One region of the Pantoea sp. sgz302252 genome, then DNA from elsewhere that is predicted to be linked to it. Evidence: predicted binding sites of a transcription regulator. Region 1 holds the regulator's gene; each other region holds the start of a gene.

The links. Region 1 encodes CRP, which controls carbon source genes, mostly activating them, when cyclic AMP is high. Its sites were predicted from a motif close to ATGTGANNNNNNTCACAT; they were not measured.
Region 2: cdd (cytidine deaminase) is a predicted target of CRP. The motif match lies at 1,865-1,882, and genes of this name have one in related genera.
Region 3: ACLW56_RS15010 (PTS sugar transporter subunit IIC) is a predicted target of CRP. The motif match lies at 3,208-3,225, and genes of this name have one in related genera.

Annotation. Positions count from the first base shown of each region.
Region 1 is NZ_JBLFJW010000024.1:70,802-81,487, forward strand. It holds gene ppiA (peptidylprolyl isomerase A) at 1-265, shown strand, start outside; gene ACLW56_RS17535 (putative adenosine monophosphate-protein transferase Fic) at 372-971, shown strand; gene pabA (aminodeoxychorismate synthase component 2) at 1,003-1,566, shown strand; gene argD (bifunctional acetylornithine/succinyldiaminopimelate transaminase) at 1,646-2,863, shown strand; gene ACLW56_RS17550 (YccS/YhfK family putative transporter) at 2,953-5,025, opposite strand; gene crp (cAMP-activated global transcriptional regulator CRP) at 5,079-5,711, opposite strand; gene ACLW56_RS17560 (OsmC family protein) at 6,018-6,422, shown strand; gene ACLW56_RS17565 (phosphoribulokinase) at 6,515-7,378, opposite strand; gene ACLW56_RS17570 (YheU family protein) at 7,415-7,633, opposite strand; gene ACLW56_RS17575 (hydrolase) at 7,630-8,652, opposite strand; gene ACLW56_RS17580 (ABC transporter ATP-binding protein) at 8,750-10,654, opposite strand.
Region 2 is NZ_JBLFJW010000003.1:80,068-90,753, reverse strand. It holds gene sanA (outer membrane permeability protein SanA) at 92-799, opposite strand; gene cdd (cytidine deaminase) at 922-1,806, opposite strand; gene ACLW56_RS03570 (CidB/LrgB family autolysis modulator) at 1,930-2,625, opposite strand; gene ACLW56_RS03565 (CidA/LrgA family protein) at 2,622-3,020, opposite strand; gene dusC (tRNA dihydrouridine(16) synthase DusC) at 3,396-4,352, shown strand; gene mdtQ (multidrug resistance outer membrane protein MdtQ) at 4,569-6,008, shown strand; gene ACLW56_RS03550 (DedA family protein) at 6,029-6,595, opposite strand; gene ACLW56_RS03545 (Yip1 family protein) at 6,768-7,355, shown strand; gene pbpG (D-alanyl-D-alanine endopeptidase) at 7,522-8,466, shown strand; gene ACLW56_RS03535 (N-acetyltransferase family protein) at 8,551-9,105, opposite strand; gene dld (D-lactate dehydrogenase) at 9,202-10,686, opposite strand, start outside.
Region 3 is NZ_JBLFJW010000019.1:2,939-13,624, forward strand. It holds gene ACLW56_RS15000 (PTS transporter subunit EIIC) at 1-1,365, opposite strand, end outside; gene ACLW56_RS15005 (PTS sugar transporter subunit IIB) at 1,394-1,699, opposite strand; gene ACLW56_RS15010 (PTS sugar transporter subunit IIC) at 1,723-3,045, opposite strand; gene ACLW56_RS15015 (GntR family transcriptional regulator) at 3,274-4,014, shown strand; gene ACLW56_RS15020 (DUF1996 domain-containing protein) at 4,225-5,637, shown strand; gene nuoN (NADH-quinone oxidoreductase subunit NuoN) at 5,695-7,152, opposite strand; gene nuoM (NADH-quinone oxidoreductase subunit M) at 7,159-8,688, opposite strand; gene nuoL (NADH-quinone oxidoreductase subunit L) at 8,716-10,557, opposite strand; gene nuoK (NADH-quinone oxidoreductase subunit NuoK) at 10,554-10,686, opposite strand, start outside.

The DNA.
Region 1 (10,686 bases):
CGGTCTGCGTAATACTCGCGGTACCATTTCGATGGCGCGTACAGCGGATAAAGACAGCGCAACCAGCCAGTTCTTTATCAACGTGGCAGACAACGCGTTCCTTGACCACGGCCAGCGTGATTTTGGCTATGCGGTCTTTGGTAAAGTTGTGAAAGGCATGGACGTGGCCGATAAGATTTCTCAGGTGGCTTCTCATGACGTGGGGCCATATCAGAATGTGCCAACAAAACCGGTAGTTATCCTGTCTGCGAAAGTCCTGCCGTAATCTCTTCTCTCGCGGGCTAACCTGCCCGCGTCCTTCTGACCTTTCTGCGTAACCCGAAATTGCTGCTTATACTTGTGGCACAAGGGGAACCGTCAGGGAGGTCCAGATGAAAAAGCTCACCGATAAGCAAAAAATTCGCCTGTGGGAAAAGCGGCGTGGTCACTCGTTTGCGGCCAGCGGGCGGCTGGATGTGCCTGAGCCTCACGCACAGGATGCGCTTTTCGCCCAGCGTGTGGACACCCTCGAACTCGGCCCACTGCATCGCGGTTTGCCGTGGCTGTGTGCCATTCATCAGCAGATTTTCCAGGATGCCTGGGATTGGGCAGGGGAATTGCGCGAAGTCGATATCTCCCGTGGTGAGACCCGTTTCTGCCATTTCGAGTACATCGAAAATGAAGGCAACGATCTGATGCAGGAGCTGGAAGACGAACACTACCTCGTTGGGCTGCCGAAAGAGGCATTTATTCAGCGGCTGGCACACTACTACTGTGAGATTAATGTGCTGCACCCGTTCTTTGTCGGCAGCGGCCGTGCACAGCGAGTGTTCTTCGAACAATTGGCTATTCACGCCGGATATGTGCTGGACTGGGGAGTCGTTGACCCGGAAAGCTGGAGCCAGGCAAATCAGAACGGGGCGTTGGGTGATTTGCAGCCGTTGACTGACCTGTTCACTAAAGTGGTAAGCGAAGCGCAGGAAACTGAGTAGAATAGCGCGGTTTGCTGTCACCGGAGCCGCCATGATCCTGCTTATCGATAACTATGATTCGTTTACCTGGAACCTCTACCAGTATTTTTGCGAGCTGGGAGCCGAGGTGGTTGTCAGGCGCAATGATGAGATCAGTCTCGATGAGATAGCGCAACTGGCACCCGCAAAAATCGTCATTTCGCCTGGCCCTTGTACGCCAGATGAATCCGGGATTTCGCTCGACGTGATCCGCCATTACGCTGGCAAACTGCCTATTCTGGGTGTTTGCCTCGGCCATCAGGCGATAGGCCAGGTTTTCGGCGCGACCATTGTTCGGGCTGCCAAAGTGATGCACGGCAAAACCTCCCCGATAACGCATAACGGCACCGGTGTCTTCAGCGGGTTGAATAATCCCCTCACGGTGACTCGTTACCATTCTCTGGTGATTGACCCGCCGACACTTCCTGCCTGTTTTGAGATAACCGCAAGCAGTGAAACCGGCGAGATCATGGGCATTCGCCACCACGAATGGGATCTCGAAGGCGTGCAATTCCACCCTGAAAGCATTCTTAGCGAGCAAGGGCATCAGCTGCTGGATAACTTCCTTAAGCGGTAAATGCGCTTGCCATGATGTGATTTTTTATGCATATTTCGTGATTATATTTTCATAATCATGCTGCGTAAGAGGTTTTGACATGGCGAGTGAACAAACGGCAATTACCCGAGCAACTTTTGACGAAGTGATCCTGCCCATTTACGCCCCGGCGGAGTTTATCCCGGTGAAAGGGAAAGGGAGCCGTATCTGGGATCAACAGGGCAAAGAGTATGTCGATTTTGCCGGTGGGATTGCCGTTACTGCGCTGGGCCACTGTCACCCCAGACTCGTCGAAACCCTGAAAAGCCAGGGCGAAACGTTGTGGCACACCAGCAACGTTTTCACCAACGAACCTGCGCTGCGTCTGGGGCGTAAGCTGGTGGCATCGACATTTGCTGAGCGTGTGGCGTTTATGAACTCCGGCACTGAAGCGAACGAAACCGCTTTTAAACTCGCTCGTCACTATGCCTGCGTGCGCCACAGCCCGTTCAAAACCAAAATCATCGCTTTCCATAACGCCTTCCATGGCCGCTCCCTGTTTACCGTGTCGGTTGGCGGGCAGCCGAAGTACTCTGACGGCTTTGGGCCAAAACCTGCGGATATCATTCATGTTCCGTTCAATGACTTGCATGCAGTGAAAGCGGTAATGGACGATCATACTTGCGCCGTGGTTGTTGAACCTATTCAGGGTGAAGGTGGTGTGACAGCGGCGACGCCTGAATTTCTGCAAGGCTTGCGTGAACTGTGCGACGAGCACAAGGCGTTGCTGGTGTTCGACGAAGTGCAGTGTGGCATGGGGCGTACCGGTTCGCTATTCGCGTATATGCACTACGGCGTGACGCCGGATATTTTGACCAGCGCTAAAGCCCTGGGCGGCGGTTTTCCTGTCAGCGCTATGCTGACCACGGAAGAGATTGCCAGCGCTTTCCACGTGGGATCACACGGGTCAACTTACGGCGGCAACCCATTGGCCTGTGCGGTAGCGGGCACAGCTTTCGACATTATCAACACCCCGGAAGTGCTGGAAGGGGTGAAGGCGAAGCGTGAGCAGTTCGTGAAGCACTTGCAGAAGATTGACGCTGAACTGGATGTATTCAGCGATATTCGCGGTATGGGCTTGCTGATTGGTGCCGAGCTTAAGCCTCAGTTCAAAGGGCGTGCGCGTGATTTCCTGCATGCAGCAGCCCATGAAGGTGTCATGGTGCTGAATGCCGGGACTGATGTGATGCGTTTCGCGCCGTCGCTGGTGGTTGAGAGCGCTGATATCGATGAAGGGATGAAGCGTTTTGCTGCAGCGGTCAGAAAGATTGTTGGCTGACGTTTCGCCCGGCGGCACTGCGTTTGCCGGGCCTACGAGATGTGCCCGTCTGTAGGCCTGTGCAAGCGAAGCGCCGCCAGGCAGAGTTTCTACGTCCGCCGTTTCAACCAAATCCCGTGATGTGGACGTTGACGCCAGGCCACCGAAGAAATGGTGTGCATGGTATTCAAATGGCCAAGTATCCGCTGTAAATGCTGTTCCATGGTGCTTAACGGGCCGTGGGACAGCGTATCCAGTGACTCCATAATATTGGCGTCTCCACTTCCACCTGCTTCGTCATACTCCAGACGCTGCTGACACCGTTGCAGCGCAATCTCACAAGATTCCAGATACCGTTGGGCCAGCGACTCCGTCAGCATGTTGTGCTCGCGGGCAAGCGTGGTCATGGCGTTAATATGCTCGACAATAAACTGGCTGTGAGTCACCCACAGTTTCATGTCGGCAAGATAGCGCGAGTTGAAGCCGGGTTCCTGCATCGCCTGATTAAGCGAGTTGAACAGTGCGTTATGAGCCTGATTCACACGCATGCGCTGATAGGCGAGGGTTGGCGCTTGCGGGTCATTACTCAGAATAAGACGTAAGGCATCCTGATCGGCCTCCAGCGCTTGCTGGGCATTTTTGCGCAGCAGGCCGCTTTGCCACTGCGGCCACAGCCAGACCATGCCGCCGAAGGCAATCAGACAGCCAATCAGGGTATCGGCGAGGCGTGCCACGATAAACTGATCGCCGTTGAGCGTTAGCAACTGAATGGTGTACACCGCCGTCACCGTAAAGCCCACCGTCGCCCAGCCGTAGCTTTTGCGGATCATCAGGTAGCTCACGAGGGTTATCACCAGCATCGCCGCCAGCGCATAGCCCTCCGGGGCATGAAAGTGCAGGGTGATGCCTGCGATGACCAACCCAGCCAACGTGCCTGCCGCCCGGTGAAAAATCCTCACCCGCGTTGCGCCATAGCCGTTTTGGGTGACCAGCAGCACGGTCATCAGGATCCAGTAAGGTTTGGGCAGATGCAGCGCCGTGCCCATCAGGCTGGCAATACTGAGCATCACGCTTATCCGCGCGGCACTGCGCAGGGCGGGCGATTTCAGCGAAAGATAGCTTTTTAGCGCCGCGAATACCGGCAAACGGCGTTCGTTATCGGCCATTAAATCGCGCGGATAGAGCGGGCGTTGCAGGCGCAGCACGCGTGCTATGCGGCTGAAATGCCAGACGCAGAATTGGCCGACCGGGTTATCCGGCTGCTGACGGGCGATTTTCTCCAGCGCGCCAATCTGCTTGTCCATCGAGAAACGCTGGGGAAAACGGTGGTAAAGAATATCATCGGCCATCACGCGCAGGCGCGTGGCGATGGTTTGAGCATTCCAGCGGATCACCGCTTCCGCATGGCTGCGCTCGACCAGCTTTTGGACTTCTGCCGGCTGGTGCAGGCTGACGGAGATGTGCTCCTGCAAATCAAGGCCCATCTGGAAGGAGCGCAGCAGGCGTTTGTAATCATGGTTCTTATTGGCCGCCAGCATGTGCAGCTGCTGGTAGCACTGGGTTATCAGGTCGACGGCTTTTTGCTGACGCGCCAGCAGGGGTGGCAAAGCTTTTTCTGGATCGGTGTGCTGGGTCAACAGGCTGTACTTGGCTTCGCAGTAATCCGCCAGTTGGCGATACAGCAGGCTCAGCGACTCCCGCAGCGGCTGTTCACGCCACATCCAGAACCAGAACCAGTTAAACAGGCCATACCAAAGCGTGCCGAGGGCATAAATCAGCAACGGCTCCCAGACTGGCATGTTGCCCGCAAGGCTCAGGGTAAAAATCGCGGCGATGAGAGACGCGGGAAGCAAACGCGCATGCAGAGAACTTATCTCGGCCGTCACGCCAAGCGTCATGGCGAGAACGGTCAGGATCAGCGGTAAGGGGAGGCTCTGCTCCAGCAGTAACTGAACCGCGAGGCTGCAGCCTGCAAACAGCGAACCGCCGATAATCAGGCGTTTGAAAAAGCGTTTGTGTGGCGTATCGAGACCGGCAATGTTGCAGCAGGCGGGAACTAACGAAAACAGCAATCCGTATTTGAGATACCCCAACACCAGACCGATAGCCACGGGGGTACAGAGCACCAGGGTTTGCCGCAGTGCATAGTTAATTTCCGGGTGATAAATTAGCCTGCGCCACATAGCGGTAGAGACAAAAATGGCGTATTGCGCGAACAATACGCCATTTAACGAGCTTAGCGGGTGCCGTAAACGACGATGGTCTTACCGTGGGCGGAGATCAGGTTCTGATCTTCCAGCATTTTCAGAATACGGCCAACGGTTTCACGGGAACAACCCACGATCTGCCCGATTTCCTGACGGGTAATTTTAATTTGCATACCGTCCGGGTGAGTCATGGCGTCAGGTTGTTTCGCCAGGTTCAGCAGCGTCTGCGCGATACGGCCGGTCACGTCGAGGAATGCAAGGTTGCCCACTTTCTCAGAAGTGACCTGCAGACGACGAGCCATCTGCGAGGAAAGGCGCATCAGAATATCTGGATTAACCTGGATAAGCTGACGGAATTTTTTGTAGGAAATTTCGGCCACTTCACAAGCGGTTTTTGCCCGAACCCAGGCACTACGCTCCTGACCTTCTTCGAAGAGACCAAGCTCACCAATGAAATCGCCCTGGTTGAGGTAAGAGAGGATCATCTCTTTCCCCTCTTCGTCCTTGATCAGTACAGCAACTGAGCCTTTCACGATGTAGTAAAGCGTTTCTGCTTTTTCACCCTGGTGAATCAGCGTGCTCTTCGATGGGTACTTATGAATGTGGCAATGAGACAAGAACCATTCAAGGGTAGGGTCTGTTTGCGGTTTGCCAAGCACCATGCGCGGTTATCCTCTGTTATAAGCTGTCTCCAGTGGCAGACACGATACTGCCGCTGGCTTTGCAATCGTATCCTTCCCTGTGCCTGGGAAGTCGGCTGTCGAATTATGCAGCAGCCTGTAATGTGGTGTCCTCTGCGTGCACACAGCACTTCACTGCATGACTGTAGCATCCCGACTGTTTTAGCATAGCTTTTGCTGCGTGTCTCCTGGTGTCTCGCTTCAGCATGACGCACATCTCCTTCCGTTGCGAGTTTTGTTATGTGCGCGTAATCTGAGAGGAAAATGGCAACTTCGGAGTTAAAAATTATGCAAGCACGTGTGAAATGGGTTGAGGGTTTAACCTTCCTGGGCGAGTCTGCTTCTGGCCACCAAATTTTGATGGACGGTAACTCTGGAGACAAAGCACCGAGCCCGATGGAAATGGTGCTGATGGCGGCTGGGGGTTGCAGCGCTATCGACGTGGTGTCGATTTTGCAGAAAGGGCGTCATGACGTGAAAGACTGCGAAGTGAAGCTCACCTCCGAGCGTCGTGAAGAAGCGCCACGTATGTTTACGCACATTAATCTGCACTTCATCGTGACGGGCAAAGATCTGAAAGAAGCGGCGGTCTCTCGCGCGGTGGATTTGTCAGCAGAAAAGTACTGCTCTGTGGCGCTGATGCTTGAGAAAGCCGCGAAGATCACCCATTCGTTTGAGGTGGTTGAGGCTTAAATGTGTGCGGCCTGATGCCCTCTCCCCAACCCTCTCCCACGGGGCGAGGGAGCAAACACTAAAAACCTTCTCGCAAGAGAAGGTTTTGCAGTTTACCTTCTGCTATCCATTAACCGCTCAACCAGCGGTGTCATGATCAACTCCATCGCCAGCCCCATTTTCCCTCCCGGCACAACCAGCGTGTTCATGTGTGAAATGAACGAACCTTGCAGCATCGCCAGCAGCCAGGGGAAATCGATGTCGCCCAGATTCTGGAAATGGATAACCACAAAGCTTTCATCCAGCGACGGAATGCCTTTAGCGGCAAACGGGTTAGAGGTGTCTACCGTGGGCACGCGCTGGAAGTTGATATGCGTGCGTGAGAACTGCGGCGTGATGAAGTTGATGTAATCCTCCATGGAACGAACCACGGAATCCATCACCGCTTCACGAGAATGCCCACGCTCACTGGTGTCACGCGTAAGCTTCTGAATCCATTCCAGGTTCACAATCGGGACTACGCCAACCAGCAAATCAACATGCTTTGCCACATCATGCTGAGGCGTCACTACGCCCCCGTGTAACCCTTCGTAGAACAGCACGTCGGTGGGTTCCGGCAGCGGTTGCCAGGGCGTGAAAGTGCCTGGCACCTGATTCCACGGCACGGCTTCATCATAGGTATGCAGATATTTGCGCGACTGCCCGCTGCCACTTTGGCCATAGGTGATAAACGTCTGTTCAAGCAAACCGAAGTCGTTGGCATCCGGGCCGAAATAACTGATATGGCGGCCCATGTCGCGTGCTTTACGGATTGCCATGTCCATTTCAGGGCGGGTGTAGCGATGAAAGCTGTCCCCTTCGACTTCGGCGGCGTTTAAATTGAGCTGAGCAAAGATCTTACGAAAGGCGAGGCTGGTGGTGGTGGTCCCCGCGCCGCTGGAGCCGGTCACGGCAATCACCGGGTATTTGGCAGACATAACGACTCCCTGGGTAAGCAGTGGTAATGAGTAGAGTCAGCCGCGAAATTGAGTGCGGGTCATCAGGTTGACGGTCTCGTGCAGTTCGGACCACACCAAAACGACTTCCCCGCTTTGCAATTGCTGTTTGACGTCGGCGACTTTATCTTCGAGCGAACGTTCATGTTCACCATAATCGGTGCCTTCGCGCAACACAAAGCTTTCTATCAGGTTTTCCAGCGTTTCGGGAGCCAGATCCTGCCAGGGAATGATCATGCGATAGCTCCAAGAAAACGGGTTAGCCAGTCTGGAATGCGTTTTTCCAGCCACATTTCGGGATGACGCAGCGTGCCGCCGACAAAGCCAACATGCCCGCCGTATTCGGTGAGCTGATACTGGATATTTTTCGGCAGCTCTTCCTGCGCGGGAATGGAGTGGTGATCCATAAAGGGATCGTCTTTGGCGTGAATAATCAGCGTCGGTTTGGTTATCTGGCTCAGTACAGGCATGGCGCTGCACTGGCGGTAATAGTCGATGGCATCGGCGAACCCGTGAATTTTCGACGTAATCAAATCGTCAAACTCGCGGATACGGCGAACGCTTTTCAAACGCTTAAGATCGACCGGCAGCGTGCCAGGATAAGCCTTCAGCTTGCGTGAGGCATTGGCCTTCAGCAGATTCAGCAGGTAGCGCTGATAAACACGGGAAAAGCCTTTGTCCATGTGGTAGCTGCAAGCTTCGAGCATAAACGGCGCGGAAACGATCACTGCGGCATCAAGCGGCGTCGCGTCGCCTTCTTTGGCCAGCAGGCAGCCGAGCATGTTGCCGCCCAGCGAGTAGCCGACCGCCGCCGTAGGCACTTCGCCAAATTCACGCTTCAGCCAGGAGAGGAACCAGGTGCCATCTTCGGTCTCACCGGAATGGTAAATACGATCGTTACGGTTCGGTTCGCCGCTGCAACCGCGAAAATGCATCACCACACCAAGCCAGCCGTGCTGTTGTGCCGCATGGATCAGGCCATGAGCATAAGGGCTGTAAAGGCTGCCTTCAAGGCCGTGAAACACGACCAGACGCGGTTTGTGACGCGCCTGATTCGGATTTTCACTCCAGGCCAGATCGACAAAATCACCATCCGGAAGTTCCAGGCGCTGCCAGTGCGGCGTGAACAGCACTTTGCGGCGGATCAGGCGCGGCAGCATGGTCTGCAGGTGGCAGTTGCGTACGCCTTTCATCGGCACAAAAGTGTCGTTCTCTTCGGGTGGGACTTCAAATTCTACAGGGGTGATCTGGGCCATACTGTTACGCTGTTGTGATGAAAATCCTGTCTACTATACCGCCACCTCAGTTTCATGCTTATGAAATCGAGGCGCGGTAGGCTTTTGTTGAACTTATTTAGTCTTCCTGGAGCATTTTTTCCAGTTGTTCATGGGCGTCCAGCCAGGCCATTTCGCACTCTTCCAGCCCGGATTTTGCGCTGGCCTGCTGTTGCAGGCACTCCGTCAGTTCTGCTTTACGAGCCTGATCATACAGTTCGCTGTCACTCAGTTTTTCTTCAGCGGCGGCGAGTTTTGCATTGAGTTTTTCCATCTCTTTTTCCAGACGGGCTATCTCTTTGCGCAGCGGCTGGGTCAGCGTGCGTAACTCTGCTTCGCGACGTTTCTGATCTTTTCGCGCCTGGGCGCTGTTGGCGTTGTCTTTTGGGGCTTCGTCAGGCTGGCTTTCCTGCTTCTGAATGTCAGTCAGCCACTGCTGATAATCTTCCAGATCGCCATCGAAAGGTTCCACTTTCGCATCATGCACCAGATAGAGGTCATCGGTAGTCGAACGCAGCAGGTGGCGGTCGTGCGACACCACGACCAGCGCGCCTTCAAACTCAATCAGTGCTTCGGTCAGGGCCTGACGCATGTCGAGATCCAGGTGGTTGGTCGGTTCATCGAGCAGCAGCAGGTTAGGGCGCTGCCAGACGATTAACGCCAGCACCAGACGGGCTTTCTCGCCTCCAGAGAAACGGCGAGTCTCTTCGCTCACTTTATCGCCCTGGAAACCAAAACCACCGAGGTAATCGCGCAGTTGCTGTTCCAGCACTTGCGGCGCCAGCCTGACCAGATGTTGAAGCGGTGACTCATCGGCGCGTAAAAATTCGAGCTGATGCTGGGCGAAGTAACCGAGCTTGATGCCTTTCGCCAGACCGATTTCACCGCTTTGCGGGGCCAGTTCACCAGCCAACAGTTTGATCAGCGTGGATTTACCCGCACCGTTTCGACCGAGTAAACCAATACGCGAACCCGGGACCAGGTTGAGTTTGATGGAGTCGAGAATGGTGCGGTCGCCGTAACCGGCACTGACCTTTTCCATCTTCAGCAGCGGATTGGGCAGGCTCTCTGGCTCGCGGAAGCTAAAGTGGAACGGGTTATCGACATGCGCCGGAGCAATCAGCTCCATACGTTCCAGCATTTTCACGCGGCTCTGGGCCTGTTTGGCTTTCGACGCTTTCGCTTTAAAGCGGTCAATAAAGCTCTGCAAATGTGCCACTTTCTGCTGCTGGCTTTCATACATCGACTGCTGCTGAGACAGGCGCGTCGCGCGCTGGATCTCAAAAGAAGAGTAATTGCCGGTGTACTCGAACATCGACTGCTGTTCGATATGAATAATTTTGCCCACCACCGGATCAAGGAAATCGCGGTCATGGGAAATCAGGATCAGCGTGCCCTGATAGCTCTTCAGCCACTTCTCCAGCCAGATAACGGCGTCAAGATCGAGGTGGTTAGTCGGTTCATCGAGCAGCAGCAGGTCGGAACGGCAAATCAGTGCCTGCGCAAGGTTGAGGCGCATACGCCAGCCACCCGAGAAATCACTGGTAGGGCGCTCCAATTGCTCATTGCTGAAACCCAGACCGTGCAGCAGGCTGGATGCGCGAGAACGGATGGTCCACGCATCGATAGCATCAAGCTTGCCATGCACTGTCGCGATAGCATGACCGTCGTTGCGCTCATTTGCGGCGTTCAGTTCTGCTTCAAGCTGGCGATATTCGCGGTCGCCATCAATAACATAGTCGAGCGCAGGCTGTGGCAGGGCAGGGGTTTCCTGATTCACCCACGCCAGTTGCCAGTTGCCCGGATAAGTGAAACTCCCGCCATCGGCGCTAATCTCGTTCTTTAATAGCGACAGCAGCGTGGATTTGCCGCAGCCGTTCTTTCCCACCAGACCGACTTTTTGCCCAGGGTTAATAGTGGCTGTGGCGTTGTCCAACAGGACACGCACGCCGCGACGAATTTGTAGCGAGGAGAAAACAATCATAAGGCGCCGTATGTTCTGACTATGTTAAATTG
Region 2 (10,686 bases), on a different contig from region 1:
ATCCATTAATGACACTTTTATCGCACATTAATGGGATGTTTGAAGATTTGTGTAACTTATAAGTTACATTAATTTTTCAAATGAAGAGAGATTACTTCTGCAATTCAAGCAGCTGATCGGGAGTGACCGCCGGATAACCCTGCGCATCTTCAGGCACTTCTTGTTGGGCTGGGATCGGGACTAACGGGCCCAGGAAGCGGGGTTCGCGTTTGAAGAGATAGAGATCGGCCAGCGCACCAAAGCGGGCGCCAAATTCACGCACACGAACATTCCACATATTTTTAGGCGAGGGCACTGCGTAGCACTGCGCCTGAATGCCCATGTGCAGGGCGATAAACAGCGCGCGTTCGCAGTGGAAGCGTTGGGTGATGATGATGAAATCGTTGGTGTCGAAGACTTTACGCGTGCGCACGATGGAATCGAGCGTACGGAAGCCTGCGTAATCCAGCACGATATCTGCCGGATCGACGCCAGCAGCAATCAAATCCTTACGCATGGTCATCGGCTCGTTGTAGCTTTGCAGGGCGTTATCGCCGCTCAGTAGCAGGTAGTTCACCTTTCCGCTGTTATAGGCATTGAGTGCGCCCTGAATGCGATAACGGTAATACTGATTGATAACGCCGGTGCGGTAATACTTCGCGGTACCGAGAACGACGCCGACCTGACGGTAGGGCAAGTCCTGCAGTTCGTCGTAGGTATACGGGGCGGTTTTCCAGCTGATCCAGCGGTCAAGCCCAAGTGCAGTCAACAGCAGCAGGCCGAAGAGGACTAACAGGCTGTATAAAACGCGCTTTAACATGGACTTGACTCAGTGGTGGAAGAATATTCACTCAGGCTACTTTACCCGCCGGGCAAGAGCAAGAAACAGCCGTTTAATTGGGGGGATTTTCATCAACGCGGGCCAAACGACCCGCATTGAGATTAGGCCAGCAGCGCGCGGTCGATGTTCTGACAGCCCAGTGCTTTCAGCGTTGCTGCCGTGGCATCCCACTGGATAAGCGGTGCATCTGCGCGTTCGGCAAGCATGGCTCGCTGGATATCTGAATAGTCATAACCGTTCAGGCTAAGCAGGTTCAGGGCGCCCTGAAGGGGTGGCAGCGTTGGGTTGAAGGCCGCGTTTTCGGCATAGCTGCCGCTGAAAATAGTGCCGTCTTTCAGTTCAAGCGCCACGCCGGACGGGGAGTTGCTGTAAGGCGCATGGCAGTTATTCGCCGCTTTGATTGCGGCCTGAGTTAACTCATCACCTTCCAGCGGATAACCGTGGTCCTGCGCATCCATCAGCAGCGTTTTGATGTCCAGATCTTTCGGGCCAAAGGCGTCCGGCAGATAGTCTTTCAGTGAATGTGGCTCGCGGCCCGGCAGGTTGATTTGCAGCTCAAGGCCGCTGTTCAGTTCATTCATAAACTGACGGCAGTGGCCGCACGGCGTGTAGTTCACGGTGATGGCTTTCAGCGCTTTTTCACCGCGCAGCCAGGCATGGCTGATGGCGCTTTGTTCGGCGTGTACGGTTTGCTGCATGGTGGCACCGATAAATTCCATATTGCCGCCAAAATACCAGTTACCGCTGACGCCACGGGCGATAGCGCCCACGTTGAAATGCGATAAATCAGCACGGGCACAGGCGGCCGCCAGCGGCAGCAGCGCGAAAGCCAGCGCGTCTTCATCCAGTCCCGTGGCTGATTTCAGCGTGGAGACCTGCCCGGCGCTCAACAGGGCAGGGAAGTGCGTATCAGCCAGCATCGGGGCCAGGGCTGACTGCAATTCTGCGCTAAGCTGCGGGAAAGCAGAGTGAAAACGTGGGTGCATGGCGTTGCCTCATTACAGGTTTAAGGGATCGTAGTGTACGGACCTGTTACCGGATAATGTGTGATTTATGTCTCACTATTTATGCAACTTATGAAATTTAAATAAAATTTGTGTGATGTCGCGTTATCCCACCACGGCCAGGATCAGCGGAAACAGGAACGGGGCCAGCAGCGAAGTGATTATCCCGCAGATAACCAACGCCAGGGAGCTGAACGCGCCTTCCTGATAATCCAGTTCCGCACAACGTGCAGTGCCGAGTGCGTGAGAGGCTGTTCCCATCGCCAGGCCGCGCGCTGCTTTGGTATGAATGCGCATCAGATTCAATAATGTGTGGCCAAATACCGCACCAAGGATCCCGACGAAAATCACGCACACCGCGCTGATAGCCGGAATGCCCCCGATGCTGCCGCCTACCGCCATCGCAATGGGGGTTGTCACGGATTTCGGTAGAACGGATGCGGCGATTTCAGGGGTTGCGCCCATCAGAAGCGCAACTGTTGTGCCCGTCACCATCGCCACCATGCTACCGACAAAACAGATAGTAATAATGGATTTCCAGCGAGCGCGAATCTGATGCAGCTGTTCGTACAGTGGAAAAGCCAGCGCCACGACAGCCGGTTGCAGCAGATCATTGAGGATTTTACTGCCCTGGAAATAGTGATCGTAGGGAATGCCAGTCAGCAGCAGGAAAGGAATAATTACCACCATGGCGACCAGCAAAGGGTTCAGCAGCGGCATTTTGAAACGAGCAGCGAGTTTACGTGCAGCGAAGAACACCACCAATGTGAGCGGGAGAGACCACCAGATGTCGTGCATCATTTGTCGGCTCCTTTCTGACCTGGCACTTTGCGTTCACCGTGCACGATATGCGAGCTCCAGCTCACCACCAGAAACACCACCAGCGTGCTGACAGCACAAGACACCACCACCGGGCCAAACTGGGCACGCAGCACGTCGTAATACTGCATCACGCCCACGCCAATCGGCACAAACAGCAGCGCCATATAGCGGATAAGCACGTAGCAACCGGGGTTCACCCATTTCGCGGGAAGGATTTGCAAAGCCAGCAGCACAAACAGGATAAGCATCCCGATAATGCTACCGGGAAGGGGGATAGGTAACAGCGAAGCGAGAAAGATGCCAGCGTACAGACAGGCGTAAATCAGCACAAACGCACGCAGGTATTGCCAGATGATGTTCAATGATTTGCTCATGGTCGTCGCCCTTGATGGAACGCATTCATCATACAATTAAAGCCGGTTATGTGCTACCGATCACATCATGAATTCTGAGCATACTCACTATTCCTTTTCGCCACACGTCACAAATCACCTGAATAAAAGAGAAATCAACAGCTTTCAGTGTAGTACAGAAGGGGCTTCAAACCTTACGACAACAACGCTACCATAGCGCCAAATTACTGACAAAGAAGGAAAAAGCGTGGTTTTTCCTTCTTTGTGATGACTCGTCGAAAATCAATGAATTGATTTTCCTTATTTTTATTTGCCGCTCCCTTCTTCAGCAATGGCACTAGGCATTGTGATGTGTCTCACGCTACCATAGCGCCTCTTTTTCCTCCGGATACTGATATGCGTGTTCTGTTGGCGCCGATGGAAGGCGTGCTCGACTCACTGGTTCGCGGCCTGCTGACTGAAGTTAATGACTACGATTTGTGCATCACCGAGTTCCTGCGTGTGGTGGACCAACTGCTGCCGGTAAAATCCTTCCATCGCTTGTGCCCGGAACTGCTCAATCAAAGCCGTACGGCTTCCGGCACGCTGGTTCGCGTTCAGTTATTGGGTCAATATCCTGAATGGCTGGCGGAAAACGCAGCGCGTGCAGTAGAACTGGGTTCGTGGGGCGTTGATCTTAACTGCGGTTGCCCGTCGAAAGTGGTCAATGGCAGCGGCGGCGGGGCAACGCTGCTTAAAGATCCTGATTTGATCTACCGCGGGGCTAAAGCCATGCGCGAAGCCGTTCCCGCTCATATGCCCGTCACGGTGAAAGTGCGTCTCGGCTGGGACAGCAGCGACCGGCAGTTTGAGATTGCCGATGCGGTGCAACAGGCCGGCGCCACGGAACTGGTGGTTCACGGCCGTACCAAAGACGATGGTTACAAAGCTGAACGTATTAACTGGCAGGCGATCGGTGAGATCCGCCGTCGGCTGACGATTCCGGTGATTGCTAATGGTGAAATCTGGGACTGGCAAAGCGCACAGGACTGCATGGCCGCTACCGGTTGCGATTCGGTGATGATTGGTCGCGGCGCGCTGAATATCCCCAACCTCAGCCGGGTGGTGAAATACAACGAGCCGCGTATGCCGTGGAACGGTGTGATGCAGTTGCTGCGAAAATACAGCCGCCTGGAAAAGCAGGGCGATACTGGCCTGTATCATGTCGCGCGCATCAAGCAGTGGCTGGGCTATCTGCGTAAAGAGTATGCCGAGGCCACCGAACTGTTCACCACCATCCGCACCCTGCAGGATTCCGCGTCCATTGCCGCAGCCATAGAACGCGAAAATATTTTGGGCCATAGGTCCTCCTGAACGTTTGCCTTCACTGGCCGGGGAAGTGTACGGACTTTCACTCGTAATGATGTGAATTATGAATACATTCGACTAATTAATGGATTATGCCAATACTCAGGAGAAGCATGTCGGGATATGTCAGGCTATTGCTTTTTGTTCAGTGCCACGCTTTCCTAAACGCTCACCTGCATTTTTAGACTAAGATGCGCGTCCTTTCCGAAGACAGAAAATTCTATGAAACGTACTGCTCTCTATGCCGCAATGATCGGCCTGCCGCTGGCTGTAGCCTTGTCCGGTTGTGCGCCGTCTCATGAAACAGGCGCACCTTTACAACAGCAATTACCGGCAACGCATGTTGATCACTCACTGCCTGCGGCCCTGCAAAATGGCTGGCCGCAAAGCAGCTGGTGGCAGGATTATCACGATCCGCAGTTGAATACTCTGATCAGCAGCGCGTTGAGCAATGCCCCTGATATGCAGGTGGCAAAACAACGTATCAAACTGGCGGAAGCGCAGGCACAGATGGCACAGTCTCAGCTTGGCCCGGAAGTGGACTTTGGCGCAAATGTTGAACGCCAGAAAATGTCCGCCGAAGGCCTGATGGGACCGTTTGCCACCGACGAAGGGGGCAACACCGGCCCGTGGTACACCAACGGAACTTTCGGGTTAACCGCGAACTGGGATCTTGACCTGTGGGGTAAAAACCGCGCACTGGTGCAGTCTCGCATCGGTGAAGTCAAAGCCCGTGCCGCCGAGCTGGCGCAAACCCAGCAGGTGCTGGCAAGCAGCGTCGCGCGTCTGTACTGGCAATGGCAGACGGAAGCGGCAATAAAACAGGTGCTTGAACAGGTTAAAAACGAGCAGAACAACATCATTTCCGTCGACAAAGCGTTGTATCAGCGCGGGATTACTTCTTCCGTTGAAGGGGCAGAAAACGACATCAACGTCAGCAAAACCGATCAACAGCTGACGGAAGTTGCGGGCAATATGAAAGAAATTGAAGCCCGTCTGATGGCGCTCACCAACAGCCAGAGCAGCAAATTGTCGCTGCATCCGGTTACGCTGCCTGCGGTGAAAACCCAGATGCCAGCCACGTTGGGCTACGAACTGCTGGCTCGTCGCCCAGACCTGCAAGAAGCGCATTGGTACATTCAGGCTTCGATGAGCGAAGTGGATGCCGCGAAAGCCGCGTTCTATCCGGATATCAACCTGATGGCTTTCCTGCAGCAGGACGCGCTGCACTTGAGTGATTTGTTCCGCCATTCCGCAAATCAGATGGGCGTGACAGCAGGCTTAACGTTGCCGATTTTCGACAGCGGGCGACTGAACGCCAATCTTGATATTGCCGATGCGCAACGTGACCTCTCGGTGGCGAATTACAACAAAGCGGTGGTAGACGCCGTGAATCAGGTGGCGAAAACGGCAAGTCAGGTTGAAACGTTGATGGAGAAAAACCAGCAACAGCAGCAGGTCATCAAAGACGCGGATCGGGTCGTGCAGCAGGCGCAGGCACGTCTTGCGGTGGGGATCTTGTCCGGCTCTCAACTCAGTCTCGCGAAACTGCCGTCTCTGCAAGAGCAGATGGGGGCGCTGCGTCTGCAAGGCCAATGGGTGGATGCCAGCATTCAGTTGACCTCCGCGCTCGGTGGCGGTTACCACTACACCGGCAAATAATGATCAATCTCAGGCGCAAATCACTGCGCCTTTTTGTCTTTACGCCAGAACCACACGCGCACCGCGATAACAGCCGCGACCACGATAATGAGCCACGCCCAGTGCCTGATGTGCTGGTCGAGATTGTGAAGCCATGGCCCAATCACTTCCCCGCCCAGATAGCCAAGCGTGGTGAACAGTAGCGCCCACACTATCGCGCCGAAGATATTCAGCGGTAAGAACACTTTGGGTGGCAAGCGGCTGGCGCCAATCAATACTGGGCCAATCACCCGGAAGCCGTACATAAAACGGGTGCCAATCACAAACAGGTAAGGGTGATTCTGGATGAGGCTCTGCGCCTTTTGAATTTTCTTCTGATGGCGGGAAAAGCGCTTCAACAAGCGGCCGCCGAAATGACGGCCCAGCAGGTAAAGCACCTGGTCGCCAATCATGCCCCCGAGGGCGACCGAAACGACCACAAGCCAGAATTTTAGCAACCCCTGATGGGCTGCCACACCGCCAAGCAGCGTGACGGTTTCTCCCTCAGCCATCGACCCAACCACCAGCGCGGCATAGCCGTAATGGCTAATCAGACTATTGATATCCATACAGGTTTACAGGCTCCCTGAAACTTCAGTTCTTTTAAGCATACACCTCTGAATCACAATCACCAGGCAACGGGCTGGATCCTTATTGGCACTTTTTTGAACTGCTCAAACTATAATCGCCAGCCTGCATTATACTTACGGTGTGCTGTACGAAGCCGTGAAAGGGGGCTTTATGAACCATGTCTGGGGACTGTTCTCCCATCCTGATCGTGAAATGCATGTTATTCAGAGCGAAAACGAAACTGTTTCGCACCACTACACTCATCATGTTCTGGCGGTGGCGGCCGTGCCAGTGGTCTGTGCCTTTATCGGTACCACGCAAATTGGCTGGAATTTCGGCGATGGCACGATAGTCAAACTCTCGCTGTTTACCGGTTTCGCGCTGGCGGTGCTGTTTTACGCGCTGATGCTGGCCGGGGTGGCGGTGATGGGCCGAGTCATCTGGTGGATGGCGCGTAACTATCCTCAACGCCCGTCGCTGAAACGCTGCATGGTGTTTGCCGGGTATGTCGCGACCCCGATTTTTCTCAGCGGGATTGTGGCGCTCTATCCGCTGGTCTGGCTTTGTGCGCTGGTGGGCACTATCGCGCTGTGCTACACTGGCTATCTGCTCTACATCGGAATTCCGACCTTCCTGGGCATCAATCGTGAAGAAGGCCTGAGCTTTGCCAGTTCGACACTTGCCATCGGGGTGCTGGTACTGGAAGTGCTGCTGGCGCTGACGGTGATCCTCTGGGGCTATGGCTACCGCCTGTTCTGATCTCAATCATAGTTGGCGCTGATTATATTAGCGCCAGCTATGCATCATTTATTCACGATTAACTTCTGGTATGAGAAAGCTCTGGCACGGTATGATGCGGCCTTGCGTTTGTCTTGCGGACAACGGCCTGACTTCCCTAACGTGCATAATTACCAGACTTCTCATCATGCTAAAATTTCGAGTTTCCTTGCTCAGCCTGGCGCTGATGCTGGCTGTGCCTTTTGCGCCTCAAGCGCTTGCTAAACCTGCCGCCACGGCGAGTGCATCCCAACCAGACATTGCTTCTGGCAGCGCGATGATCGTCGACCTCAACACCAACAAAGTGATTTACGCCAGCGAACCGGATCTGGTGCGTCCGATTGCGTCGATAACCAAACTGATGACCGCCATGGTGGTGCTGGATGCGCATCTGCCGCTGGATGAAATGCTGAGCGTGGATATCAGCCAGACGCCTGAAATGAAAGGGATTTATTCACGCGTACGCCTGAACAGCCATATCAGCCGTAAAAATATGCTGCTGCTGGCGTTGATGTCTTCAGAAAACCGTGCTGCGGCAAGTCTGGCGCACCACTATCCCGGCGGCTATGACGCATTCATTCGCGCAATGAATGCAAAAGCCAAATCGCTGGGCATGACGCACACCAAATACACAGAGCCGACCGGGCTGTCTATCCATAACGTTTCGACTGCACGTGACCTCACCAAACTGCTGATTGCCACCAAACAGTACCCGCTGATTGGTCAGTTGAGCACCACCAAAGAAGATATGGCGACCTTCAGCAACCCGAACTACACGCTGCCATTCCGTAACACCAACCATCTGGTGTATCGCGAAAACTGGAATATTCAGCTGACCAAAACCGGTTTCACCAACGCCGCTGGCCACTGCCTTGTGATGCGTACCGTGATGAACAATCGCCCGGTGGCGATGGTGGTGATGGATGCCTTCGGCAAGTACACACACTTTGCCGACGCCAGCCGTCTGCGCACCTGGATTGAAACCGGGAAAGTGATGCCGGTTCCGCCAGCGGCATTGAGCTATAAGAAGCAGAAGGAAGCGCAGATGGCGAATGCCATTCTGAATGAGCAGCCCGCCACGCAGGCGGATTAAGATTCGCTGACGCACCGGGTCTACAGGTTTCGTAGGCCCGGTAAGGCGTAGCCGCCACCGGGCAATTCCCCTCCCAGCAAAAATTTATTCAGGCAGCGTCCAGTCGCCGTCATTGAGCGGCCGCTGAACAATCAACGTATCTCGCCAGTCACCCATTTTATACCCCACGCTTCTCAGTTGACCTGCCACTTCAAAACCGTGATTTTTATGCAATCGTAATGAGCCGGCATTGTTATTGCCGTCGCCGATCACGGCAACCATCTGTCGCCATTGGCCTTGCTCGCACAGCTCAACCAGCCTGGTCAGCAGGGCACTGCCGACACCGCGGCCTGTCATGCTGGCATCGACGTAAATCGATTCTTCGAGGGTGTAGCGATAGGCAGGGCGAGGGCGATACTGACTGGCGTAGCAGTAGCCGACAATAATGCCGCGATACAACGCCACCAGCCACGGCAAACCTTGCTGGCTGACGAGAGCCATGCGCTCACGCATTTCGTCAACGGAAGGGGGCACTTCTTCGAAGGAGGCGCGGCCGTTTAACACATGCCAGGCGTAAAGTGAGGCGATCGCATCGGCATCGTCAGGCTTTGCTTCACGGATTTCCACTTCAGCGGCATATAAAACATCTACTGCTGACATGATGTTAACTCCTCAGTCTGGCTGGTCAGAGAAACGTTTCTCTGACCGTTCAGGCCTACTGTAATACGGAGTTAAGCCGCATTAAACTCCTCCCCCTTAATTCAGGGGGGGTGTTGCTTCAGTTACGTTATCGGCTTGTTCCGACGGGCGAGCTTCTCCCCAGTATTTCTGCTTACTGGTCTTACCAATGCCGGGGTTCATGCTGTTGGTCGGGTCATTTTCACGATAAAACTGTTTTAAACTGTCGGCGGCTTCATAAAGATGGCCGACGTTATGTTCCGCAGGATATTGTGCGCCGCGCTCACGGAGCAGGGTGAGCATTTGCTCTTTCAGCGCGTGAGCATCCACGCCTTTCTTCACAATGTAATCCTGATGGAACACGTGACACATAAAGTGACCGTAATAGAGCTTGTAGACAATCTGGTTGTCGATTTCCGGCGGCAACTGTTCAAACCATTCGGTGTCATTACGACGCAGGGCGATATCTAACGCCAGGATGTCTTCCACTTCATCGGCATGCACGGCCTGATAGCGAATGGCTGCGCCTGCTGCTGCGAAGCGGTGAAGGAACGCTTTGCTGCCTTCTTCTGGCGTACAGGCGAAAAATGCGCCTTCAGCGGATTGGAAATACTCCGCTAACCAGGTCTGCGCTTCATCGATACCGTCGCCTGCCATCTTCAGCATTAAATGATGCTCGTACTGGTTACGGTAGCTTTTCATTCGCTCTGGCAAATGCGCCGGGAAGGCATGCCCTAACTTCTGCATAAAGCGATCGGTGAAGTGCGGTTTGAACAGTGGCACTTTCTCCAGCATCGCGTCGGTGCGGCCTTTCAGGGTGAAGAAGAACGGCATTTTGTCGGTGCCGAGCTTGTCGATCATCAGGAAGGTGTCTTTGCCATACTGTTCGGCGATGTCATAGATGTCGCGGTGCATGTACTCGCCCGCCACTGGCAGATTGGCGAAATTCGCGAGCATATGACGACGGATTTCCGTCAGCACTTCTGGCTGATTGGTGCCGATGTAAAACACCTTCTGGCGTTTTTCCGCTTCAAAGGTGTCCAGTCGTGCAGCGAAAACAGCCAGTTTTCCGGCACAGCCAGAGGATTCAAACAGGCGCTCCGGATCGGCGTTGTAACGCGCCGGAGTATCGGCATCGACGTCGCGCACGCGGGTCACGTAATCATGATCATGCGCATGACGGCCATCATGCCTTACGTCGCTGTCCTTAATGCGGTCGTCGTCAAGCTTGCTAAGGATTTGCTCTGGCGTTTCGCCCAAATCAATACCCAGATGGTTCACCAGCAGCAATTTCCCCTCTTCGTTGATACGTGCGAAGAGCGACATTTCGGTGTACGCCGGGCCGCGCTGAACCAGCGATCCGCCGGAGTTATTGCAGATCCCGCCGATCACCGAAGCGCCGATACAGGAAGAGCCAATCACGGAGTGAGGCTCACGGCCCAGCGGTTTGAGCGCTTTTTCAAGCGAATACAGCGTGGTGCCCGGGTAAGCCAGAACCTGCTGGCCTTTATCCAGCAGATGCAGCTTGTCGAGGCGCAGGGTGCTGATAATGACAATCTGCCT
Region 3 (10,686 bases), on a different contig from region 1:
AGCCGTTTCCGGAGCAGCGGTCGTCGTCGCGGCCGCCAGATGATTCACCAGCACCTCGACTTTGCTTTTCAGCATCGTGCGTTCATAAGCCATTAAGAACGGTAAATAGATCATCACGCCTAATGCGATTAACAGCACTTGCAACAGCACGTTGCGAAAATCACCGCCAGAGCCTAACCAGCCGGATAACAGCGGCGGAACGGACCACGGAACATAGGCGACAATTTTCGAAACCATCCCAAACTGAGTGGCGAAATAAGCGATCACAAAGTTAATCTGCGGGTAAATAATAAAAGGGATCATAATCAACGGGTTATACAGCACCGGAAAGCCGAAAATGACCGGTTCGTTGATATTAAACAGCCCCGGCCCCAGCACCGTTCTCCCGAGCTTTTGATGACTGGAGATTTTGCTGCGCAGGAATACCGCAATCAACAATGCCAGCGTGCTCCCCGTCCCTCCCATATGCCCGTACAAATCACGAAATGGCAGCACGATAATATGCGGCGGTACATCACCACGGGCAAACGCGGCCATATTTTCCTGCATTGCCACCAGCAACGGCGGTTCGAGAATCGGGTTAATAATGCCTGACGGATGGATCCCCAAAGAAAAGAGAAAGTTAGTTAACGTAGTGAGTACCAGAAACCCCGGCAGGTTGGTGGTCAGATGAACTAACGGAGCCTGAATGACCGTCTGGATAATTTCATGTACTTCTTTGTCGAAAATCGCCTTCACACCGGCCGCAAACAGCGCAAATGCCAGAACCACCAGCATGATGGAAAACATGGACTGGAACGACTGAACCACCATCGGTGGTACTTCATCCCCCATGCGGATTTGCAACCAACGAACGTTCGCCACCCATAAAAAGAGGTCAGTGGCGATAACCGCCGTAAGAATCGCTACAAAAACCCCGCCAGCATTTGTCAGACTAAACGAAACAACACCGCTGACTTCTACTGGCGTTTGACCGGATAACGGCATCAGTGTTTGACTAACAGGCATCAGCACTAAAAAGCAGGTCAATGAGGCCATCGCCGGAATGATTGGCGAATCAAATTTGCGTTTACTGGCAATACTCCACGACACCAGAATCACCAGCATAAGCGCCAGTATACTCATGGTACCGTTAAGGATCCGATCACCAACGCCGCGCAAACCGACCAGCGTTTTGGCATCAACGATTGAACTAAGGATCCCTTTGCTGTCCAGGAAAACAGCGTTCACCATAATGAACAGGCCTGCGAGTACAAGGAATGGCACCGTTATGATGAAACTGTCACGCAGACTGCGTAAATGGATCTCTGACGCCATTTTCTGCGAGGCATTAGTAATACGTTGTAATACTGTTTCGCGGCTCATTCTTCTATCCCTCCCGGATAACGAGCGTTTATTCTTTAATTAATGAAAGCGCATGCTCGAGAACCGCCTTTGCATTTGTTCTACCAAAATCAACCGGGTTTATGGCATCTACCGGCACACTATTCCCAACACGCTGGCGGATAGACCCCAGTAAATATTTTATTTGCGGTCCAACCATGATCACATCCACCTCTTTGTAGTGACCCTCCAGCGCTGATTCAGGTACCGCTCTGGCTCTGACCAGGATCCCTTGCGCCTGCGCAACTTCATTCATTTTATTGCACAGATACCCTGTCGACATGCCTTCATTGCAGATCAAAAGAATATTTTTCATCACCACTCCTTTAGCATTTATAGTTAAGGGTTCATCGTTTTTGCATCCTGTGCACTTAATACTTTTTCATACAACATCAAGAACGGTAGATAGAAAATAACGCCCAGGACTAACAAGATGAACTGCAAAATAACATTTCGATAGTCACCGCCACTCGCCAGATAACCAGAAATTAACGGTGGCACTGACCATGGCACAAAGACCACGATTTTTGACACCCATCCCCAGGCCGTCGCGTAATAAGCAATAACATATAATACTGATGGCACAAAGGTGAAGGGAATCATCAGAACAGGGTTAAATATAATAGGAAAACCAAAAATAACAGGCTCATTAATATTAAAGGCCGTTGTAGGTATCACCGTTCGTGAAAACGAACGAAGCTCCTTTCTTTTGCACCGGATAAATGTGGCAATGATGAGACATAAGGTCATCCCGGTACCGCCCATTCGCCCATAGAGATCGCTAAATGGGCGCACGATAATATTGGGAATTTCCCTGCCAGCGGCCCAGGCATCCATGTTTTGCTGCATAGCGACCAACATTGGCGCTTCAAGTACGGCTCCCGTAATACCACCAGGATTGATCCCCAATGAAAAAACAAAATTGTTGACCATATCAATCAGGATATAAGCCGGCAAGCTAGTGGTTAACCCCAGCAACGGCGCCTGAATAATATTATTGATTAATTCGTGAAGTTCCATATTGAGAAATCTGACAATCAAGTAAGATGCCAGCGCAAAAGCCAGGATAGTGATCATGACCGCAAAGAGCGTATTAAATGACTGAATAACAGCGGGTGGGACATTCCCCTCAATGCGGATTTGCAGACGCCGGTTTTTACTGATTCGAATAAATAATTCGGTCGCCAGCCCACCGCAAACTAAAGCCACAAACGTACCACTGGTCCCTAACAATGAATAGGGTGCGGCTCCCGTAATCATTATCGTCTCACTAGCGCCTGGTGGCTTAAACTCGTTCATCACCGGCATGAGTACGAATAAACAGCTCATGACCACCAGCGCCGCCATAAGTGGATTCGTGAATTGTCGATTACGGGCAAGTGTGTAACTAAATACGGCCCCGATAAGCAAACCCAAAATATTCATTGTGCCGTTAACGACTTTGTTCCCAACCGTTTGCCATGAGGAGAGCGTCGCGTCAGTAAACAAGCCAGATAAAATACCGCCAGGATTAATGACAATATTATTCACAAGTATCATTATCCCTGATAAAACAAGAAATGGTATCAACATAATAAATGAATCACGCATGGTACGGAGATGTATCTGCGATGCCATCCATTGCGCTAGCGAAAGCATTTTTTTCAAAATAAGGTCTTTCATGATAAATCCCCAGACATGGTGTTAAAACATTCATGAATTGAATTAAAAAAACAAATAAATTCATGATTGTGATTGTATTATCAGTGACCACGTGTTGAGGATGCGTTGAATAAAAAATCAAGTCAATACATTTACTTTAAAAGTAGTCCACTTTTAAAGTAAATGAGATCTGGATAAAATTTTAAGGTGTAGAATATACTTAGCTTAATAGCAAAACGGGGGTGTACATTGCGGCGATATATTGAAATATCAAATATAATAAGAGAAAGGATAATCAATAATATATATTTGACAGGAGAGAAAATCCCCTTTGGGCATCAGCTTTGTGAGGAGTTTAGCTGTAGCAAAATTACGCTGAACAACGCTCTGGAGATCCTGGTCAACGAAGGTTTTATCACTCGCCAGCGCGGATTAGGTACGGTGGTCAAAACAGCCACTCCGCGTTATACCCACTCCGAAGGAAATCCGGTATCACCGATTCTTGGGGTAAGCACGATTAACCTTGCGCAGGGACATAACGTCAGGAGCCATATACTGCTGTTTGAAATAGCCAACCCTTCCACAGAGATCGCGGAAATTTTGGCTATCCAGGGGGAGCGTTTCTGCTGGCACTTTCGTCGTGTGCGCTACGTGGACGACCTGCCCCTCTCCATTGAGGACACATGGTTGCCGCTCCACATTCTGCCGGAATTTACCCGCCAGGACGCACTAAGTTCGATTTACCAGTACGTTGAAACGACGCTAAGGAAAATTCCGACCAGCAGTCATACCCAATTTGCGTCACTTCCAAGCGATGCAGAAGCACAGGAGTGGTTACAGTTACAACCCCATGAGCCGGTTAGCGTGACCCGTTCGGTCACCTATCTGAATGACGGACAGCCATTTGAGTTTTGTACCAGTCGGTATCACTATCAGCGCTTTAACTATAACTCTGTTATCCAGCGAAATGGCACGAATGTGGGCATGTAAGGTTCGCCTTCAACTGGAATGATCAGGAGCCAGCCTCGACTGTCTGGCTCACACACTCTCTTTGTTAGCACGACCCATGTCACCCCGATGGCTTGCGAAATCATAAAACATTAAAAAAAATGAAAAACTGACCTGCTGATAGTTTTTGATTTTTTCCTTATTCGACAGCGAATTATGTTGGTATTCCCTTAATTGCTGAGAGTAAAGAAAATGAAAAATGTCCCCTTATTCGGATGTTTAGCCCTACTTACGCTTCTGTTTGGCCCGCTGACTGCCCAGGCAGGACCGCAGGCGCAGGTCGATTGTAGCTATAGCCACACATTGGGGGACGATCCCATCATGATGTTTGGCAAACCCAATCAGGCCATGATCCATGACTTCTATGGTAATGAGCACACGGACGCATGGTCCGACTATGTCTCGTTGCGCACGAAATCTGAGACAACCTGTGATAATCAGGCAGATGCAACAGGTTACTGGACGCCTGCCCTGCGCCTGCCTTCAGGGGAGGTGGTACACCCGGCTTATCAGAAGACCTATTACCAGGCGACGAGCACGGTCAATAATCCATTGACGGCTTTTCCCCCAGGCCTGCAACTATTAGCAGGTAACCATCACGGCTCATCACCGAATCCTTACGTCAATTTTCTCTGTGCTAATGGCAAAGGCTATACCCATGAAGTGGGTGAGGTTTGTGGTTTAAGATCCACTGGCGATGCCGTACAGTTTAATATTGCCATCCAGTTTCCGGACTGCTGGGATGGCACAACGCTGGCGCCCATGAAAGGCATGCCCAATGCCGTTTACGATGTAGACGGTACCTGCCCGGCCAACTATCCGGTCAAAATACCCACCGTAAACCTCAATGCCGCCTGGGTTCTGCCACAAATCACCTCTCTCGATACGGCACAGGTCAGCCTCTCTATGGACCCCATCATGGAGGGCAATCAACGCATTGAACAGTGGGGTAGCCTCTATACCGCTCACGCTGATTTCATGAACGGCTGGGCCCCAAGAGCGGCGGAATTTATGGTCAGCCAGTGTATGAACCTGGACATGGATTGCGGTACCAATGTCGCTTATGACTGGACAAATGCGCAGGATACTTACGTCGACAGCACTCATCCGGACGATAACTTCAGCGCCAGCCAGCAGTTACTGGTGCAGGATGACTGGAGCGGACAGGGGCGAAACACCCATCCTCAAATCATGACTCTGGTGAAGTTCAGCATTCCTCCTCTGCCGAAAAATCTCTCCCCGGAAGAGGACGCTTTGTACACCTACCAGCTTCGGACCTTCGGGGGAAAAAACGAACATAATGGCTCAGACCAGATCTTTTTTTACCCCACCTCGACGGACTGGAATGTTGATACGGTGAACTGGAATAACCGTCCCGCCTGCAATTACAGCTCGGACGCCATTCTTTACCTCGATGACGCGAAAACTTATCGCTATGTCAACGTTGATCAAGTGGTACGCGATGCTTTAGCTCAGGGTCAAACTGAAGTGGCCTGGTTTATTGGCGGTGACCGGAAAGGCGATACCTTTACGTTCAATTCAGCCGAAACGTCGGAAAACTTTATTCTGATGCTAAAAGGTTATCAGCACGTTCCGGAAAATTAAAAACAAAAGCCCCCGATTTGTTCGGGGGCCAGAGTGTTTTTACTTCAGAGTGACAAATTACATCATCGGCATGGCCATCTGAACAATGTTGATCAGCGGCTGCGGGTAAATACCGAGGATCAGCACCAGCAGGGCGGAAATCAGGACCACGATACCGCCAGCGCTGTACTGCCAGTTCGACGGCGCATCGCGGTTCAGCTGCTGCGGCGCTTCCAGATACAGACTCACCGCTACGCGCAGGTAGTAGTAGAGACCAATCGCAGAACCGATAACCACTGCTGCGGTCAGCCACCACAGGTTGGCCTGAACACCGACGGCCAGCACGTAGAACTTACCGATAAAGCCCAGCGTCATTGGGATACCCGCCAGAGACAGCATCATCACGGTCATGACCGCTGACAGAATCGGACGGTGCCAGAACAGACCACGGTAAGAGTACAGAGAGTCTGCATCCGGGCCACGGTATGGGCTGGACATCAGGCTGACTACGCCGAACGCGCCGAGGCTGCTGAACAGGTAACCGGCCAGATACACGCCAACGGTTTCCATGGACATCTTGCCGCTGTGTAGCGCAATCAGCGCCACCAGCAGATAACCCAGGTGCGAGATGGAGGAGTAACCGAGCAGACGCTTGATGTTGGTCTGACTCAGTGCCATCAGGTTACCGAAGATGATGGAGACGAAGGCGATGACGCCCAGCACCACGCGAACGGCTTCGCTGTCGCCCACTGGCGCGTACAGGAACAGACGCATTACCACGCCAAAGATGGCGATTTTGCTCGCGGTCGCCAGGAAGGTGGAGACCGGTGCAGGCGCGCCCTGATACACATCTGGCGTCCACAGGTGGAACGGCACCAGAGAGAGCTTGAAGCCAAGGCCAACGATCATCAGACCCAGGCCTGCCAGCAGCAGCGGCTCATGCAGCATGTTGTCTGCCAGCGCTTTCCCCAGCGCCAGGAACGACAGGCTGCCGGAGTTCGCGTACACCAGCGCCATACCGAACAGCAGGAAGGAAGACGCTGCAGCAGACAGAATGGTGTACTTGATGCTCGCTTCCAGTGAGCGCTTCTGACGATACGCATAGCCAATCAGGCCGAACAGCGGCAGCGAAATCAATTCGATACCGAGGAACAGCGAGGCCATGTGATTGGCGTTAGCCAGCAGAATTCCCCCGAGGGCAGCAATCAGCACCAGCAGGTAGAACTCTTCTTTGTTGTCGTAGTAGCCCTCAAGCCATGGGTAGGCAAACGTACAGGTGGCGAGGCTCGCGAGCAGTACCAGCCCGGTGTAGAGCATGGCATAGCCATCGACGCGCATCAGCGGCGTCACATCCATTGCACCCGCCTGGCCAACAAACCAGAGCGACAGCAGCGCGGCGTTAAGACCGAGCACCGCCAGCGTGGCATTCAGGAAATGATTGCGTCGCCACGCAATGGAGAGCATCACAACCACCACCGTCAAGCCGACGATCAGCAGCGGTAGCAGTGCGATCAGTTGTTGTGGAGTTATTGTCATGGCGATTTACGGCCTTGTAGTAGAAACAGAATGAACAAACCACTGCTGAATATTGCCCATCGCAGCATGAGAAGTGTCGAGGATCGGCTGCGGGTAGAACCCGAGCAGAACCAGCAGCACTACCAGCAGCAGGATGATAAACAGCTCGCGCAGCGACATCCCCGGCAGCTCTTTCGCTGCAATTTCACTCTTCGCTTTACCGAAGTAAGCGCGGTGCAACATCGCCAGCGAGTAAACAGAGGCAAAGACCAGACCGAAGGTCGAAATCACGGTGATGACCGGCACAACGTGGAAGCTGCCGAACAGGATCATGAATTCACCGACGAAGTTACCGGTGCCTGGCATACCCAGAGTCGCCACAGCGAAGAACATCGACAGCGCTGGCAGCCACTTAATTTTGCTCCACAGACCGCCCATCAGACGCATGTCACGGGTGTGCAGACGTTCGTACAGCTGACCGCAGATGATGAACATCCCCGCCGCCGACAGACCGTGAGCAATCATCATGATAATTGCGCCCTGGTACGCCAGCTGGCTGCCGGTGTAAATCGCAATCAGCACGAAGCCCATGTGCGAAACAGAGGTGTAGGCGATCAGACGTTTGATGTCGTACTGCGTGAAGGCCATCCATGCGCCGTAGAAGATACCGATAACACCCAACCACATCGCGATAGGCGCGAATTCAGCGGACGCATTCGGGAACAGCGGCAGTGCGAAACGCAGCAGACCGTAGGCCGCGGTTTTCAGCAGGATGCCCGCGAGGTCAACAGAACCTGCAGTTGGTGCCTGAGAGTGCGCGTCTGGCAGCCAGCCGTGCAACGGAACCACTGGCATTTTCACCGCGAAGGCGATGAAGAAGCCCAGCATCAGCAGATATTCCACGTTGTGGGCCATCGGCGTTTTCAGCAGCTCTTCATAGCTGAAGGTCCACACACCGGTGGCGTTGTAATGCACGAAGACCAGCGCCAGGATGGCAATCAACATCACCAGACCACTCGCCTGGGTGTAGATGAAGAACTTGGTGGCCGCCGTGATACGCGTTTTACCGTCAGAAGCCTTGTGGCCCCACAGCGCGATCAGGAAGTACATCGGCACCAGCATCATCTCCCAGAAGAAGAAGAACAGGAACATGTCGATGGCGAGGAACACGCCGATCACGCCGCCCAGGATCCACATCAGGTTCAGGTAGAAGAAGCCCTGGTATTTTTGAATTTCTTGCCAGGAGCAAAGTACCGCCAGAACGCCGAGCAGGCCGGTCAGCACCACCATCAGCAGCGACAAGCCGTCGAGTGCGAGGTGGAAGGTAATGCCAAAGCGCGGGATCCACGGCAGAATAAATTCAGACTGCCATTGTGGAATGCCTGCAGCTTGCGTCAGAGAGTAGCCGCCCTGCAGCCACAGCTGCAGGGAGAGGGCCAGTGTCAGTCCCATTGTTATCAGCGCAATCCAGCGCGGCATCTTTTCGCCGAAGCGTTCAGTCTGCCAGCATAAGAAGCCGCCGATAAACGGGATTAGTATTAGCCAGGGTAATAACATGGCGATCTATATTCCTTTTCTGTCAACTCAACGCAAAACCATCAGCAGCGCGAGAACAACCACCGCGCCAATGCTCATGGATGCCACATACCAGCGCAGGTAACCGTTCTCGCTGACCAGCAGGCCTTTGCCTGCGAAGCGGGAAAGAATGGCCGGGATATTCATCAGACTGTTCAGCGGATCGCGTTTCAGCAGCCACGCAATGCCCAGGAACGGCTTAACGAAGATGTTGTCGTACAGCCAGTCGAAGCCCCACGCGTTATACCACAAGGCTCCGAGCAGACGGCCCGGTGCGCTGTTGGCCATCGCAGTAACCAGCGTACGTTTACCCAGCCACAGCCATGCGGCAATCAAGATGCCAGCAATCGCCACAACCCCGGAAGTGATTTCCAGCGTCAGGACGCGGCCATGTTCAAGTTCAGTTGTCTGCGGCAGTACCCCCTGCAGCGGTGGCACAATCATCGCGCCAACGAAGGTGGACAGAACCAGCAGCACGATCAGCGGCAGGTGATGGGTAATGCCCTTCCCTGCGTGAGCGTGGATCTGCTCTTTGCCGTGGAACACGATGAAGATCATGCGGAAGGTGTAGAGCGAGGTCATGAACGCCCCCACCAGACCGGCAATCATCAGGTTGATGTGACCGTTCGCCATCGCACCTGCGAGGATTTCATCCTTACTGAAGAAGCCTGCGGTAATCAGTGGCAGAGCGGACAGTGCCGCCCCCCCGACCAGGAAGCAGACATACACCAGTGGAATCGACTTACGCAGGCCACCCATTTTGAAGATGTTCTGCTCGTGGTGGCAGGCCAGAATGACCGAACCGGACGAGAGGAACAGCAGCGCTTTGAAGAACGCGTGAGTCATCAGGTGGAAAATCGCCGCATCCCACGCCTGTACGCCGAGCGCCAGGAACATGTAGCCAATCTGGCTCATGGTGGAGTAAGCGAGAACACGTTTGATGTCGGTCTGAACCAGTGCCGCAAAACCTGCCAGCACCAGCGTCACCGCGCCCACAATGCCCACCAGATGCAAAATTTCTGGGGTCATCAGGAACAGGCCATGGGTACGGGCAATCAGGTAGACGCCCGCGGTCACCATGGTCGCAGCGTGGATCAGCGCTGAAACTGGCGTTGGGCCAGCCATCGCATCCGCAAGCCAGGTCTGCAACGGCAGCTGTGCCGATTTACCGACCGCACCGCCCAACAGCATCAGCGTCGCCCAGGTCAACATATTGTTGCCTGCTTCGAAGTGCTGCGGTGCCAGTTCAACCATTTCGCGGAAGTTCAGGGTGCCCAGCTCGTTGTAGAGGATGAACAGCGCGAAGGCGAGGAACACGTCACCCACACGGGTCACGATGAACGCTTTCATTGCCGCTGCGCCATTCTTCGGATCGGTGTAGTAGAAACCGATCAGCAGATAGGAGCACAGGCCCACGCCTTCCCAGCCCAGGTACATCAGCAGCAGGTTGTCTGCCAGCACCAGCACCACCATGCTCGCGATGAACAGGTTGGTGTAGGCGAAGAAGCGGGAGTAGCCCTCTTCCCCGCGCATATACCAGGAGGCAAACATGTGGATCAGGAAGCCGACACCGGTGACCACAGACAGCATGGTCAGTGACAGGCCATCCAGCACCAGGTTGAAGCCGATGTTGAAATCACCGACAGACATCCAGTTCCACAGCGGCACGCTGACCGCTTGTTTACCGTTAGCGAAGAAATCAACGCCAACAAAGGCAGCAACAACGGCAGCCAGGCCGACAGATCCCATTCCCACCGCGGCGGAAAGATTTTCCGACCAGCGGCCACGGGAGAAGGACAGCAGCAGGAAGCCGATTAAAGGAAAAATGATGGTTAAGGCAAGCATGTTCATCCACGCAACTCACTTACTGAATCGATGTTCAGGTTCTGGCGGCGACGGTGGAGCTGCAGCAGCAGCGCCAGGCCAATACTCGCCTCCGCAGCCGCGAGGCTGATAGCGAGGATATACATCACCTGACCG